Regions from separate parts of the Cytobacillus sp. FSL R7-0680 genome, predicted to be linked through region 1. Evidence: a T-box and tRNA genes for the amino acid it is inferred to sense, from the RefSeq annotation. Region 1 holds a T-box; the other regions hold tRNA genes.
What was found. The T-box of region 1 lies ahead of MKY26_RS11000 (valine--tRNA ligase). A T-box ahead of a tRNA ligase gene usually reads a tRNA of that ligase, here a tRNA-Val.
Positions count from the first base shown of each region.

Region 2: it has a tRNA-Val gene. The T-box ahead of MKY26_RS11000 (valine--tRNA ligase) is inferred to sense a tRNA for this amino acid. The anticodon was not compared.
Region 3: it has a tRNA-Val gene. The T-box ahead of MKY26_RS11000 (valine--tRNA ligase) is inferred to sense a tRNA for this amino acid. The anticodon was not compared.

Region 1 covers NZ_JBBPAO010000001.1:2,201,843-2,206,903, reverse strand. Annotated here, with positions in the region: gene hemL (glutamate-1-semialdehyde 2,1-aminomutase) at 1-324, shown strand, start outside; gene spoVID (stage VI sporulation protein D) at 692-1,795, shown strand; gene ysxE (spore coat protein YsxE) at 1,906-2,973, shown strand; T-box leader at 3,283-3,519, shown strand; gene MKY26_RS11000 (valine--tRNA ligase) at 3,596-5,061, shown strand, end outside.
Region 2 covers NZ_JBBPAO010000001.1:3,689,260-3,694,320, forward strand. Annotated here, with positions in the region: rRNA gene MKY26_RS18405 (23S ribosomal RNA) at 1-2,143, shown strand, start outside; rRNA gene rrf (5S ribosomal RNA) at 2,333-2,449, shown strand; tRNA gene MKY26_RS18415 (tRNA-Asn) at 2,469-2,543, shown strand; tRNA gene MKY26_RS18420 (tRNA-Thr) at 2,575-2,647, shown strand; tRNA gene MKY26_RS18425 (tRNA-Glu) at 2,672-2,746, shown strand; tRNA gene MKY26_RS18430 (tRNA-Val) at 2,751-2,826, shown strand; tRNA gene MKY26_RS18435 (tRNA-Thr) at 2,847-2,922, shown strand; tRNA gene MKY26_RS18440 (tRNA-Tyr) at 2,941-3,024, shown strand; tRNA gene MKY26_RS18445 (tRNA-Gln) at 3,104-3,178, shown strand; tRNA gene MKY26_RS18450 (tRNA-Lys) at 3,184-3,256, shown strand; gene rocF (arginase) at 3,636-4,532, shown strand; gene MKY26_RS18460 (aspartyl-phosphate phosphatase Spo0E family protein) at 4,557-4,721, opposite strand; gene sigW (RNA polymerase sigma factor SigW) at 5,043-5,061, shown strand, end outside.
Region 3 covers NZ_JBBPAO010000001.1:3,583,931-3,588,991, reverse strand. Annotated here, with positions in the region: rRNA gene MKY26_RS17880 (23S ribosomal RNA) at 1-8, opposite strand, end outside; tRNA gene MKY26_RS17875 (tRNA-Ala) at 262-337, opposite strand; tRNA gene MKY26_RS17870 (tRNA-Ile) at 353-429, opposite strand; rRNA gene MKY26_RS17865 (16S ribosomal RNA) at 529-2,077, opposite strand; tRNA gene MKY26_RS17860 (tRNA-Ala) at 2,261-2,336, opposite strand; tRNA gene MKY26_RS17855 (tRNA-Pro) at 2,354-2,430, opposite strand; tRNA gene MKY26_RS17850 (tRNA-Arg) at 2,435-2,511, opposite strand; tRNA gene MKY26_RS17845 (tRNA-Leu) at 2,521-2,609, opposite strand; tRNA gene MKY26_RS17840 (tRNA-Gly) at 2,616-2,690, opposite strand; tRNA gene MKY26_RS17835 (tRNA-Leu) at 2,709-2,793, opposite strand; tRNA gene MKY26_RS17830 (tRNA-Lys) at 2,803-2,878, opposite strand; tRNA gene MKY26_RS17825 (tRNA-Thr) at 2,886-2,961, opposite strand; tRNA gene MKY26_RS17820 (tRNA-Val) at 2,979-3,054, opposite strand; rRNA gene rrf (5S ribosomal RNA) at 3,064-3,180, opposite strand; rRNA gene MKY26_RS17810 (23S ribosomal RNA) at 3,256-5,061, opposite strand, start outside.

The DNA of each region.
Region 1 (5,061 bases):
ACGTATGCTAACTTTATTAAGAAAGCTGATAAACTCGAATTAGGCTTGAGAACAGCAGCAGAAAAATATGAGATTCCACATACAATTAACCGGGCAGGATCGATGATTGGACTATTTTTTACAAATGAAGATGTCATTAATTATGATCAAGCGAGAACGTCTAATCTTGACTTCTTTGCCTCTTATTATCGTGAAATGGCGCTTCAAGGCGTATTCCTTCCACCATCACAATTTGAAGGTTTATTCCTGTCTACAGCATTAACGGATAAAGATATTGATCAAACAATTGCCGCAGCAGAAAAGGCTTTTGCGAAATTGAAATAAGTTTTTAGCGAACAATTCCATTCCGGAATTTGTTCGCTTTTTTATTCTCGATCGAAAGATGCCAATCTTTTTGAGAGAGGGGCAAAGAGAAGAACAACGGTAGCCAGAATGAAAAAGAAAAAGGCTCACATCGAAAAATAGTCAAAGTGGATATAGTCACTTATGTAGAAAATAATTCTCTGTTGGAAAAGATGTGAGATTTTAAATTCGCAACCCCTAAATTAATCTATTCCTCTTTAACAATATAGTTATTCTATCGAAGACGTGCTCCTTTCTAAGTAAAGTAATCATAATTCACTTTTCCTCCTCATAAAGTGTAAGAGAAAAGATGTTATTGTTTTTGATGATATGGGAGGAGGAGTCGAATATGTCTCAAGGAAATCCGTCGAACTTGCGGTTTTCATTAGAGGAATCCGTTTGGTTTCAAAAAGGACAGGAAGTATCACAATTACTTTCGATTTCACTTGATCCGAATATAACGATTCAGGATAGTGAGCAGTATGTAACGATTCAAGGTGCACTAGAACTAACAGGCGAATATCATCGTGATGAATCAACCGAGGACAGTATGAATGAACCGCCATCTACATTAAGGTTTATCCAATCTGTGGAAGAGAGGGAAGAGGGGGTATGTGAGTTTACACACTACTTTCCTGTAGATATTACGATCCCGAATAACCGTATTGAGAGATTGGATGATATTGATGTCCAAGTAGAGTCATTTGATTATATGTTTCCTGAAAGAAGTTGCATGAAACTCCATGCTAATTTGACGATATCTGGTTTGTATGGTGACCAACAGCATGTGGCATATACTGAAGATGAGAATAATGTGCTTGAACTTGATACGGTAGAACGTTCAACGGTTCAGGATCAAGAAGAAGAAGACACAGACACCAGTCGTGAAGAAGAACAAACAACAGAAATTAACTTCTCCCTACCAGAGGAGAATGAAAAAGATGAAGATGTGTTTGTTGCTGAAGCGAAGCAGGAGCCAGAAGTGGTTGAAGAAGAACCGGTATTAAATCGCTCCTTACCTATTCTTGAGCCCCAAGAAGAAGAACCCATTGATATGCCAGAGGTTTCTTTTATAGCTAATCGATATGAAGAGAAAAAGCAGGAAGCAGAAGAGATTTTTGAGGTTAAGCAAGTAGAAGAAACAAAACCAGTTCAAGAGCTTGAAGAATTGAAAGATGAGCTTGAATCCTCTTCAGAAGAAGTGAAACCACAAAAGAAAAAAGTAAAGGGCAAGAAAAGCATGAGTTTGACGGAATTTTTTGCTCGTAAAGAAGATGAAGAACAATTGACGAAGGTTAAGGTATGTATTGTCCAGCCTAATGATACCATTGATCTTATTTCAGAAAGATATGATGTGACACCACAAACATTAATGAGAGCCAATCAACTAGAATTGAATCAAGAAGTGCATGAAGGCCAAGTTTTATATATCCCTGTAGCTGTTACGAACTAGCGGATAAGGGGAGTACATTAAGAGCAGATCTCATCGGTCTGCTCGCATTTTTATCAGTGTCACTTGTTTACTTACACAGTTTAGGTAAGCGAGGAAAGTGAGTGGTCTAAGTGGCAAAGGAAAATAGATTAAAAAAATATGGTCCGATCTTAAAACACTACGCACTTGAGCCAAATTTCATCGAAAGTTTTGGTAGCGTTCAAAAGGTTTACTCTAGCAAAGGTGTTTTTTCTTTAAAAAAAATAAAAGCAAATCATGGTGCGGACTTCATTCGTTATATTCAGCAATTATACCAAATGGGTTATAACCGGATCGTCCCGATTTATCCGACGGTTGATGGTAGGTATGCCGTTTTACACAACCAAAAGCTGTATTATTTAATGCCTTGGCTAGCTAATGAGATTAAAGAAGATCAATTTGAACGGCATCAACAAATGTTTAGAGAACTTGCTCGCTTGCATGTCTTAAGTACGAAAGAAGTGGAAGTCTCCAAAGAAGAACGTGAAGAGCATTATGAAAATACGTTACTAGAATGGGAAAAGCAGAGTGAATTTTTGGATGGTTTTATTGAAACATGTGAATCTAGGGAATATTTATCTCCTTATGAATTGATGTTTACACAATATTATAATGATATCGCTCAAGCTTTAACTTTCTCAACGAAGAAATTAAAGGATTGGTACGAAAAAACGAAGGAAGAGGAAAAAGTTCGTACAGCTGTTATACATGGAAAAATTTCTACCGAACATTTCTTGTATGATGAGCGCGGATATGGCTATTTTTTGAATTTTGAAGAAGCGAAGAGAAGTTCACCTATGCATGATCTTCTTCCGTTCTTATCAAGGTCATTAAAAACCTTTCCGAAGCGTGCGGACGATGCTGTCGATTGGATTTACACTTATTTTAAGCATTATCCGTTTAGAGAAGATGAAATGCTGTTATTTCAAAGTTATTTTGCTCATCCAGGGCCTGTCATTCGCGCAGCAGAAAAATATCATAATGGTAAGTCGAAAAAGAATGAAAGAAAGCATGTAGAGCATATACAAAGGCAATTTTGGTTATTAAAAAATACGGAATATGTGGCTATGAGGATTGATGAAATTGAGCGTCAGAAAAAACAAGCACAAGAAGCAGCTGAGAAGGCGAATGCAGAACAAGAAGGAGCCCAAAATGGATAAAACCTGGGCTCCTATATTCATTTTAAGAGAATCCAAATGGTAAACAAACTCACTCAGTAAAAGCAAGTTTTATATCTTAGGGTATACCTTTCTACCCCTCCTCGAAAGTTTACATTTAGGTAGTGGATTTCTCTTTTGCATCCTCATCCCGCGCATATTCCCTCATACATAGGCAGGCTCAAAATATGAGCAATTTTTTTTACAGGTTTGTTCCCTTTTTTTATTATCATGTATATAATAAAAAAAATTGGTCATCCTTATTGACTATAGTGACTATTTTTAGGTAGTATTACTTTATATTCAAACAAATGAAAAGCTTTGATAGGGAAGAGTACATTGGCGCTTTGCTTTAAGAGAGGAAAATCAATTGCTGTGAGATTTTCTAAGCGAACCCATTGGAAGGTCGCCCTGGAGCTTCTTTCGTGAACGTAGTTCTATTATTAGCGAAAGACGGGAACGCCGTTATCCATTCGAGAGTCAATTACTAAAGTTTATGGTAATTGAAAAAAAGGTGGTACCGCGGAAGCAACTCCATTCGTCCTTTTTGTGACGAGTGGAGTTTTTTATTTTGCTTTTGTTTGATTGTTAACGATAAGCGAATGTGAGAAAGGATGAATAGGCGATGGAAGAGAATAATATCACGATGCCAACAAAATATGACCCTCAGTCTATTGAACAAGGTCGTTATGATTGGTGGTTAAAAGGAAAATATTTTGAGGCAAAAGATGATCCGGAGAAAAAACCTTATACAATTGTGATACCGCCACCAAATGTAACGGGAAGGTTGCATCTTGGTCATGCATGGGATACAACGCTTCAAGATATTTTGACGAGAATGAAGCGCATGCAAGGGTATGATGTTTTGTGGTTACCTGGTATGGACCATGCAGGTATTGCTACTCAAGCAAAAGTTGAACAAAAACTGCGCGAAGAAGGAAAAAGTCGTTATGATCTTGGTCGTGAAGCGTTTGTAGAGGAAACGTGGAAATGGACGAATGAATATAAAGGACATATTAGACAACAATGGTCTAAGCTTGGTCTCGGTCTAGATTATAACCGTGAACGCTTTACACTAGACGAAGGGTTATCAGATGCTGTACAAGAAGTTTTCGTTGCTTTATACAATAAAGGTTTGATTTATAGAGGCGAGTATATTATTAACTGGGACCCTTCTACTCAAACAGCTTTATCAGATATAGAAGTGATCCATAAAGATGTTCAAGGGGCGTTCTATCATATGCGCTATCCATTAACAGATGGTAGTGGTCATATTGAAATTGCGACAACAAGACCTGAAACGATGCTAGGTGATACAGCGGTTGCCGTTCACCCTAAAGATGAGCGTTATCAACACTTGATTGGTAAAACGGTGAAACTACCTATTACTGGCAGAGAAATTCCGATTGTTGCAGATGATTATGTTGACATGGAATTTGGTTCAGGAGCAGTAAAAATTACACCAGCTCATGACCCAAATGACTTTGAAATTGGTAATCGTCATAACCTAACAAGAATTCTAGTAATGAATGAAGACGGGTCAATGAATGAGAATGCTGGCAAATATCAAGGGCTAGATCGTTTCGAATGTCGTAAACAAATCGTTAAAGATTTGCAAGAAGAAGGTATTCTTTTTGAAATCGAAGAGCATCTTCATTCTGTTGGTCATTCAGAACGTAGTGGAGCAGTTGTAGAACCTTATTTGTCTACCCAATGGTTTGTAAAAATGCAACCACTTGCGGATGCGTCTGTTGAGTTACAAAAGGGTGAAGATAAAGTCAACTTCGTTCCAGATCGTTTTGAAAATACGTATTTACGCTGGATGGAAAATATTCGTGACTGGTGTATTTCTCGTCAACTTTGGTGGGGCCATCGCATCCCAGCTTGGTATCATAAGGAAACAGGTGAAGTATATGTAGGAACAGAAGCACCGAGTGATAGTGAGAACTGGAAACAAGATGAAGATGTGCTTGATACATGGTTTTCATCAGCGTTATGGCCATTCTCTACATTAGGTTGGCCGAATGAAGAAAGTGCTGATTTTAAACGCTATTATCCGACTGATGCGTTAGTAACCGGCTATGATATCAT
Region 2 (5,061 bases), 1.5 Mb from region 1:
GTTGAAAAGTGCGGGGATGAGGTGTGGGTAGCGGAGAAATTCCAATCGAACTTGGAGATAGCTGGTTCTCTCCGAAATAGCTTTAGGGCTAGCCTCATGCGTAAGAATCTTGGAGGTAGAGCACTGTTTGGACTAGGGGCCCTCATCGGGTTACCGAATTCAGACAAACTCCGAATGCCAAAGATTTATCCATGGGAGTCAGACTGCGAGTGATAAGATCCGTAGTCAAGAGGGAAACAGCCCAGACCACCAGCTAAGGTCCCAAAGTATACGTTAAGTGGAAAAGGATGTGGAGTTGCTTAGACAACCAGGATGTTGGCTTAGAAGCAGCCACCATTTAAAGAGTGCGTAATAGCTCACTGGTCGAGTGACTCCGCGCCGAAAATGTACCGGGGCTAAACGTATCACCGAAGCTGTGGATTGAACATCGTTGATGTTCAGTGGTAGGAGAGCGTTCTAAGGGCGTTGAAGCTAGACCGTAAGGACTGGTGGAGCGCTTAGAAGTGAGAATGCCGGTATGAGTAGCGAAAGATGGGTGAGAATCCCATCCACCGAATGCCTAAGGTTTCCTGAGGAAGGCTCGTCCGCTCAGGGTTAGTCGGGACCTAAGCCGAGGCTGAAAAGCGTAGGCGATGGACAACAGGTTGATATTCCTGTACCACCGTATTCTGTTTGAGTGATGGGGGGACGCAGGAGGATAGGGTAAGCGCACTATTGGATGTGCGTCTAAGCAGTTAGAGGGACCATGAGGCAAATCCCATGGTCACATACCTTGAGCTGTGATAGCGAGGGAAATTTAGTACCGAAGTTCTTGATTCCACACTGCCAAGAAAAGCCTCTAGCGAGGAATAAGGTGCCCGTACCGCAAACCGACACAGGTAGGCGAGGAGAGAATCCTAAGGTGAGCGAGAGAACTCTCGTTAAGGAACTCGGCAAAATGACCCCGTAACTTCGGGAGAAGGGGTGCTCATTAGGGTGTTAAAGCCTTGATGAGCCGCAGTGAATAGGCCCAGGCGACTGTTTAGCAAAAACACAGGTCTCTGCGAAGCCGCAAGGCGAAGTATAGGGGCTGACGCCTGCCCGGTGCTGGAAGGTTAAGAGGAGAGGTTAGCTCACGCGAAGCTTTGAATCGAAGCCCCAGTAAACGGCGGCCGTAACTATAACGGTCCTAAGGTAGCGAAATTCCTTGTCGGGTAAGTTCCGACCCGCACGAAAGGCGTAACGATCTGGGCACTGTCTCAACGAGAGACTCGGTGAAATTATAGTACCTGTGAAGATGCAGGTTACCCGCGACAGGACGGAAAGACCCCGTGGAGCTTTACTGTAGCCTGATATTGAATTTTGGTACAGCTTGTACAGGATAGGTAGGAGCCTTAGAAGCCGGAGCGCTAGCTTCGGTGGAGGCGTCGGTGGGATACTACCCTGGCTGTATTGAAATTCTAACCCACATCCCTTATCGGGATGGGAGACAGTGTCAGGTGGGCAGTTTGACTGGGGCGGTCGCCTCCTAAAGAGTAACGGAGGCGCCCAAAGGTTCCCTCAGAATGGTTGGAAATCATTCGTAGAGTGTAAAGGCACAAGGGAGCTTGACTGCGAGACCTACAAGTCGAGCAGGGACGAAAGTCGGGCTTAGTGATCCGGTGGTTCCGCATGGAAGGGCCATCGCTCAACGGATAAAAGCTACCCCGGGGATAACAGGCTTATCTCCCCCAAGAGTCCACATCGACGGGGAGGTTTGGCACCTCGATGTCGGCTCATCGCATCCTGGGGCTGTAGTCGGTCCCAAGGGTTGGGCTGTTCGCCCATTAAAGCGGTACGCGAGCTGGGTTCAGAACGTCGTGAGACAGTTCGGTCCCTATCCGTCGTGGGCGCAGGAAATTTGAGAGGAGCTGTCCTTAGTACGAGAGGACCGGGATGGACGCACCGCTGGTGTACCAGTTGTCTTGCCAAAGGCATCGCTGGGTAGCTATGTGCGGAAGGGATAAGTGCTGAAAGCATCTAAGCATGAAGCCCCCCTCGAGATGAGATTTCCCATAGCGCAAGCTAGTAAGATCCCTGAAAGATGATCAGGTTGATAGGTTAGAGGTGGAAGTGTGGCGACACATGTAGCTGACTAATACTAATCGATCGAGGACTTAACCAAAAACGAAAAGCGAAAGCGCCTTGTTCAGGCGCCGCAGCTAGACAGCACTACGTAAGTAGTCGCGTCAGCAACGCATAGGCGATTACTCAAAACAATCTTCTTCAACATTACCTAGTTTTCAGAGAATGATTTAAAATTTCTCTTGAAATTTTCATAAAAGACGTTATAATAATAAATGTCTTTAAAAAGTCCGGTGGCGATAGCGAGAAGGTCACACCCGTTCCCATACCGAACACGGAAGTTAAGCTTCTCAGCGCCGATGGTAGTTAGGGGCTGTCCCCTTGTGAGAGTAGGACGTTGCCGGGCATACATATTAACATATTATTCCGCAGTAGCTCAGTGGTAGAGCATTCGGCTGTTAACCGAACGGTCGTAGGTTCGAATCCTACCTGCGGAGCCATTTTAAACAAAATCAAAGATATTTAGCTGATGCTTCCATAGCTCAGCAGGTAGAGCACTTCCATGGTAAGGAAGAGGTCACCGGTTCGAGCCCGGTTGGAAGCTCTGGTAAGAACTTTAAATATTTTTGGCCCCTTGGTCAAGCGGTTAAGACACCGCCCTTTCACGGCGGTAACACGGGTTCGAATCCCGTAGGGGTCACCATTTTGGAGGATTAGCTCAGCTGGGAGAGCATCTGCCTTACAAGCAGAGGGTCGGCGGTTCGATCCCGTCATCCTCCACCATTTCAATTTACTATAGATGGGCCGGCCTAGCTCAATTGGTAGAGCAACTGACTTGTAATCAGTAGGTTGGGGGTTCAAGTCCTCTGGCCGGCACCATTTTAATATATTTATGTCGGAGGGGTAGCGAAGTGGCTAAACGCGGCGGACTGTAAATCCGCTCCTTCGGGTTCGGCAGTTCGAATCTGCCCCCCTCCACCATTTCAATTTTATTTGAATGAAAATCCAAAAAGCGGACATAATATAATTAGTCCTTTTTATTTTGTTTTTTTACATACGATGGGCTATAGCCAAGCGGTAAGGCAACGGATTTTGATTCCGTCATTCGCAGGTTCGATCCCTGCTAGCCCAGCCATTTTCGAGCCATTAGCTCAGTTGGTAGAGCATCTGACTTTTAATCAGAGGGTCGAAGGTTCGAGTCCTTCATGGCTCACTTAATCCTTAAACATTTTATGTTTAAGGATTTTTATTTGTTATCTTGTATTTTTCCCATGAGATTAAACATAAGGAAATTACCCACATACTTCTTGTATGAGATATCACAGGGCCTTTCTTTGTACAATCCTTTAAGCTGACTTAACTAAGTAAGCAGAGGAAGCGCATCTATTTTTGGTGATTTGTAATTCAATCTGTGTTTAGAAATATATCATTTTCCGTTTGTGTTCTGCTATCCTGCCCACAGTAATTGACCCAGAGCAATAATAAATGCCCTTTTTTTGTATAGATATACAAAATTTTGCACAGTTGAACCATTAGAATGTAACCGTTTACAATAGAGAGAGAATTCATTCTTTAGTAGGGGGAGCAACTAAATGAAAAACATTTCAATTATTGGTATGCCGATGGACTTGGGACAATTACGAAGAGGGGTAGACATGGGGCCAAGTGCCATCCGATATGCGGGCATTGAAAATAGATTACAAGAACTTAATCACCAAGTTGATGATTTAGGTGATATTGAAATAGGTAGGTCGACTGAACAAATAGATAAGGAAACAGGTTTAAGAAACTTGGACTTAATTGCAGAAAAGACTAAAATCTTAGCAGATCAAGTTAATGGGGTAGTAAAAAAAGGAGCATTTCCTCTTGTTTTAGGAGGGGATCATAGTATCGCTATTGGTACGTTAGCTGGTTTATTACAGCATTATCATAACTTAGGTGTGATTTGGTACGATGCACACGGGGACTTAAATACAGCAGAAACTTCGCCATCCGGTAATATTCATGGGATGTCCTTAGCAGTCGCTCTAGGATATGGGCATCCATTGTTATTAGAGGTAGGAGGAGTCCATAAGAAGTTGAAGCCTGAAAATGTTGTGATTATAGGAGCAAGGTCTTTAGACCAAGGCGAAAGGGATTTGATTAAAGCCAAGGGAATAAAAGTCTTTACGATGCATGAAATTGATCGCTTAGGGATGCCGAGGGTAATGGAAGAGACGATTAGTTATTTACAAGACCGAACAGATGGTGTTCACCTTTCGTTAGATTTAGATGGTCTTGATCCATCTGATGCACCTGGTGTGGGTACACCAGTTATGGGGGGGATAAGTTATCGAGAGAGCCACCTTGCTATGGAAATACTGGCAGAATCCCAAATGATTACTTCGGCCGAATTTGTTGAGGTTAATCCAATATTAGATGAAAGAAATAAAACAGCTGATGCAGCGGTGGCCTTAATGGGCTCGCTATTCGGTGAAAAATTACTATAAAGTGAAAGAAGCTTGAGTCGATGCTCAAGCTTCTTTTTTTAATGTTAATGTATAGTATCTATTAATTAGGTTGTCCAATTCAATGCTCGCTTTAAGAACTTGGTGGTTTGAAAATGAAGAAATAGAAGCAAGTTCAACCATTTTAGCTCTGTGTATTTCAATATCTTTTAATAGTTCCTCCGTATACATGAGATCATTGTCCTTTCCATTTGAAAATTTTATTCCAGCACGTAGACAATTTTTAAATGTATGGTCTCTTGTTCGTTGGAGCAAAAATATTGAAGGGAAGGTCTTTTTTCCTTCGTCAACACACTGGTTTTAAATCCTTTATACCCAGTATGAAAATTAATTAAACTACTTTAGTTAAAATTTGTTAAAATATTATGTGATAACTCTTATATAACCAAAGTACTTATGGAGGAAAAGGAACCTAATAAAAAATATGTGAAACCTTTTTGCTATCGATTCGTAAATGATTATCGATAAGCCGCATAGAGCGGGGGTAAATAGATGGAATTGTTGGTGAAGA
Region 3 (5,061 bases), 1.4 Mb from region 1:
ACTTAACCATTGTTCGGCTTGCGATAAGCTACGCATTTCGGCGTCAGCTCACTCGTCAACATCCTCATGTGCACAAGACGCACACTCCGGTGTTTCCTCGCTCGCTTCCTTGAACTGCTGGCTTCTCACAACCCTCACGGTTGTATGTTTTTAAAAAAAGTTTAGTATCTCTACTCTATTATATAGAGAGAAAATAACTAAGGTGGCGATTACTCGGTAATCTTCTTCATTACATTATCTAGTTTTCAAAGAACAATTTGTTGGTGGAGCCTAGCGGGATCGAACCGCTGACCTCCTGCGTGCAAAGCAGGCGCTCTCCCAGCTGAGCTAAGGCCCCGTATTAAAGTTAAAATGGTGGGCCTAAATGGACTCGAACCATCGACCTCACGCTTATCAGGCGTGCGCTCTAACCAGCTGAGCTATAGGCCCACATAACTTCACGGTAAAGTATTTAATCATATCAAAGAGATTGCACTCTCAAAACTGAACGAACAGTCTAACATCAAGTCAATTCCGTATATTCCTTAGAAAGGAGGTGATCCAGCCGCACCTTCCGATACGGCTACCTTGTTACGACTTCACCCCAATCATCTGTCCCACCTTAGGCGGCTGGCTCCAAAAGGTTACCCCACCGACTTCGGGTGTTACAAACTCTCGTGGTGTGACGGGCGGTGTGTACAAGGCCCGGGAACGTATTCACCGCGGCATGCTGATCCGCGATTACTAGCGATTCCGGCTTCATGTAGGCGAGTTGCAGCCTACAATCCGAACTGAGAATGGTTTTATGGGATTGGCTAAACCTCGCGGTCTTGCAGCCCTTTGTACCATCCATTGTAGCACGTGTGTAGCCCAGGTCATAAGGGGCATGATGATTTGACGTCATCCCCACCTTCCTCCGGTTTGTCACCGGCAGTCACCTTAGAGTGCCCAACTAAATGCTGGCAACTAAGATCAAGGGTTGCGCTCGTTGCGGGACTTAACCCAACATCTCACGACACGAGCTGACGACAACCATGCACCACCTGTCACTCTGTCCCCCGAAGGGGAAAGTCCTATCTCTAGGATTGTCAGAGGATGTCAAGACCTGGTAAGGTTCTTCGCGTTGCTTCGAATTAAACCACATGCTCCACCGCTTGTGCGGGCCCCCGTCAATTCCTTTGAGTTTCAACCTTGCGGTCGTACTCCCCAGGCGGAGTGCTTAATGCGTTTGCTGCAGCACTAAAGGGCGGAAACCCTCTAACACTTAGCACTCATCGTTTACGGCGTGGACTACCAGGGTATCTAATCCTGTTTGCTCCCCACGCTTTCGCGCCTCAGCGTCAGTTACAGACCAGAAAGTCGCCTTCGCCACTGGTGTTCCTCCAAATCTCTACGCATTTCACCGCTACACTTGGAATTCCACTTTCCTCTTCTGCACTCAAGTTCCCCAGTTTCCAATGACCCTCCACGGTTGAGCCGTGGGCTTTCACATCAGACTTAAGGAACCGCCTGCGCGCGCTTTACGCCCAATAATTCCGGACAACGCTTGCCACCTACGTATTACCGCGGCTGCTGGCACGTAGTTAGCCGTGGCTTTCTGGTTAGGTACCGTCAAGGTACCGGCAGTTACTCCGATACTTGTTCTTCCCTAACAACAGAGTTTTACGATCCGAAAACCTTCATCACTCACGCGGCGTTGCTCCGTCAGACTTTCGTCCATTGCGGAAGATTCCCTACTGCTGCCTCCCGTAGGAGTCTGGGCCGTGTCTCAGTCCCAGTGTGGCCGATCACCCTCTCAGGTCGGCTACGCATCGTCGCCTTGGTGAGCCGTTACCTCACCAACTAGCTAATGCGCCGCGGGCCCATCTGTAAGTGATAGCAGAACCATCTTTCAATCTAATTATATGTATAAATAGATATTATCCGGTATTAGCCCCGGTTTCCCGGAGTTATCCCAGTCTTACAGGCAGGTTGCCCACGTGTTACTCACCCGTCCGCCGCTAATCTTTGGGAGCAAGCTCCCTCAGATTCGCTCGACTTGCATGTATTAGGCACGCCGCCAGCGTTCGTCCTGAGCCAGGATCAAACTCTCCAATAAAGTGTTTGATTAGCTCATTTGCACCTATGGTGCTTTGTTGCTGATAAATCAGCTTTTTTAGAATTACGCTTGACGTTTTACGTTCGTTCAGTTTTCAAAGAACAATCTCATTCGCTTCAGAAGCGACTTTATAATCATACAACATCTTAACTTGTTATGTCAATAACTTTTTTAAAATGTTTTTGGTGGAGCCTAGCGGGATCGAACCGCTGACCTCCTGCGTGCAAAGCAGGCGCTCTCCCAGCTGAGCTAAGGCCCCAAAAAGAGTAATAAAAATGGTCGGGAAGACAGGATTCGAACCTGCGACCCCTTGGTCCCAAACCAAGTGCTCTACCAAGCTGAGCTACTTCCCGTTTATGGCGCGCCCGAGAGGAGTCGAACCCCTAACCTTTTGATCCGTAGTCAAACGCTCTATCCAATTGAGCTACGGGCGCATCAATAAGTGGTGCCGAGGACCGGAATCGAACCGGTACGGTAGTCACCTACCGCAGGATTTTAAGTCCTGTGCGTCTGCCAGTTCCGCCACCCCGGCACTTATTGGAGCGGAAGACGGGATTCGAACCCGCGACCCTCACCTTGGCAAGGTGATGTTCTACCACTGAACTACTTCCGCAAATATTCAAAATAAAAATGGTGCGGGTGAAGGGAGTCGAACCCCCACGCCTTGCGGCGCCAGATCCTAAGTCTGGTGCGTCTGCCAATTCCGCCACACCCGCATATATAAATGGTGAGCCATGAAGGACTCGAACCTTCGACCCTCTGATTAAAAGTCAGATGCTCTACCAACTGAGCTAATGGCTCGTACAAGTGGTGCCGGCCAGAGGACTTGAACCCCCAACCTACTGATTACAAGTCAGTTGCTCTACCAATTGAGCTAGGCCGGCAAATAAACACAAAAAAATGGTGGAGGATGACGGGATCGAACCGCCGACCCTCTGCTTGTAAGGCAGATGCTCTCCCAGCTGAGCTAATCCTCCAATATGTATGCCCGGCAACGTCCTACTCTCACAAGGGGACAGCCCCTAACTACCATCGGCGCTGAGAAGCTTAACTTCCGTGTTCGGTATGGGAACGGGTGTGACCTTCTCGCTATCGCCACCGGACTATGAAATTGTAAGGGAATCGTTCCCTCAAAACTAGGTAATGTTGAAGAAGATATTTATTGAGTAATCGCCTGTTTGGTTAAGTCCTCGATCGATTAGTATTAGTCAGCTACATGTGTCGCCACACTTCCACCTCTAACCTATCAACCTGATCATCTTTCAGGGATCTTACTAGCTTGCGCTATGGGAAATCTCATCTCGAGGGGGGCTTCATGCTTAGATGCTTTCAGCACTTATCCCTTCCGCACATAGCTACCCAGCGATGCCTTTGGCAAGACAACTGGTACACCAGCGGTGCGTCCATCCCGGTCCTCTCGTACTAAGGACAGCTCCTCTCAAATTTCCTGCGCCCACGACGGATAGGGACCGAACTGTCTCACGACGTTCTGAACCCAGCTCGCGTACCGCTTTAATGGGCGAACAGCCCAACCCTTGGGACCGACTACAGCCCCAGGATGCGATGAGCCGACATCGAGGTGCCAAACCTCCCCGTCGATGTGGACTCTTGGGGGAGATAAGCCTGTTATCCCCGGGGTAGCTTTTATCCGTTGAGCGATGGCCCTTCCATGCGGAACCACCGGATCACTAAGCCCGACTTTCGTCCCTGCTCGACTTGTAGGTCTCGCAGTCAAGCTCCCTTGTGCCTTTACACTCTACGAATGATTTCCAACCATTCTGAGGGAACCTTTGGGCGCCTCCGTTACTCTTTAGGAGGCGACCGCCCCAGTCAAACTGCCCACCTGACACTGTCTCCCATCCCGATAAGGGATGTGGGTTAGAATTTCAATACAGCCAGGGTAGTATCCCACCGACGCCTCCACCGAAGCTAGCGCTCCGGCTTCTAAGGCTCCTACCTATCCTGTACAAGCTGTACCAAAATTCAATATCAGGCTACAGTAAAGCTCCACGGGGTCTTTCCGTCCTGTCGCGGGTAACCTGCATCTTCACAGGTACTATAATTTCACCGAGTCTCTCGTTGAGACAGTGCCCAGATCGTTACGCCTTTCGTGCGGGTCGGAACTTACCCGACAAGGAATTTCGCTACCTTAGGACCGTTATAGTTACGGCCGCCGTTTACTGGGGCTTCGATTCAAAGCTTCGCGTGAGCTAACCTCTCCTCTTAACCTTCCAGCACCGGGCAGGCGTCAGCCCCTATACTTCGCCTTGCGGCTTCGCAGAGACCTGTGTTTTTGCTAAACAGTCGCCTGGGCCTATTCACTGCGGCTCATCAAGGCTTTAACACCCTAATGAGCACCCCTTCTCCCGAAGTTACGGGGTCATTTTGCCGAGTTCCTTAACGAGAGTTCTCTCGCTCACCTTAGGATTCTCTCCTCGCCTACCTGTGTCGGTTTGCGGTACGGGCACCTTATTCCTCGCTAGAGGCTTTTCTTGGCAGTGTGGAATCAAGAACTTCGGTACTAAATTTCCCTCGCTATCACAGCTCAAGGTATATGACCATGGGATTTGCCTCATGGTCCCTCTAACTGCTTAGACGCACATCCAATAGTGCGCTTACCCTATCCTCCTGCGTCCCCCCATCACTCAAACAGAATACGGTGGTACAGGAATATCAACCTGTTGTCCATCGCCTACGCTTTTCAGCCTCGGCTTAGGTCCCGACTAACCCTGAGCGGACGAGCCTTCCTCAGGAAACCTTAGGCATTCGGTGGATGGGATTCTCACCCATCTTTCGCTACTCATACCGGCATTCTCACTTCTAAGCGCTCCACCAGTCCTTACGGTCTAGCTTCAACGCCCTTAGAACGCTCTCCTACCACTGAACATCAACGATGTTCAATCCACAGCTTCGGTGATACGTTTAGCCCCGGTACATTTTCGGCGCGGAGTCACTCGACCAGTGAGCTATTACGCACTCTTTAA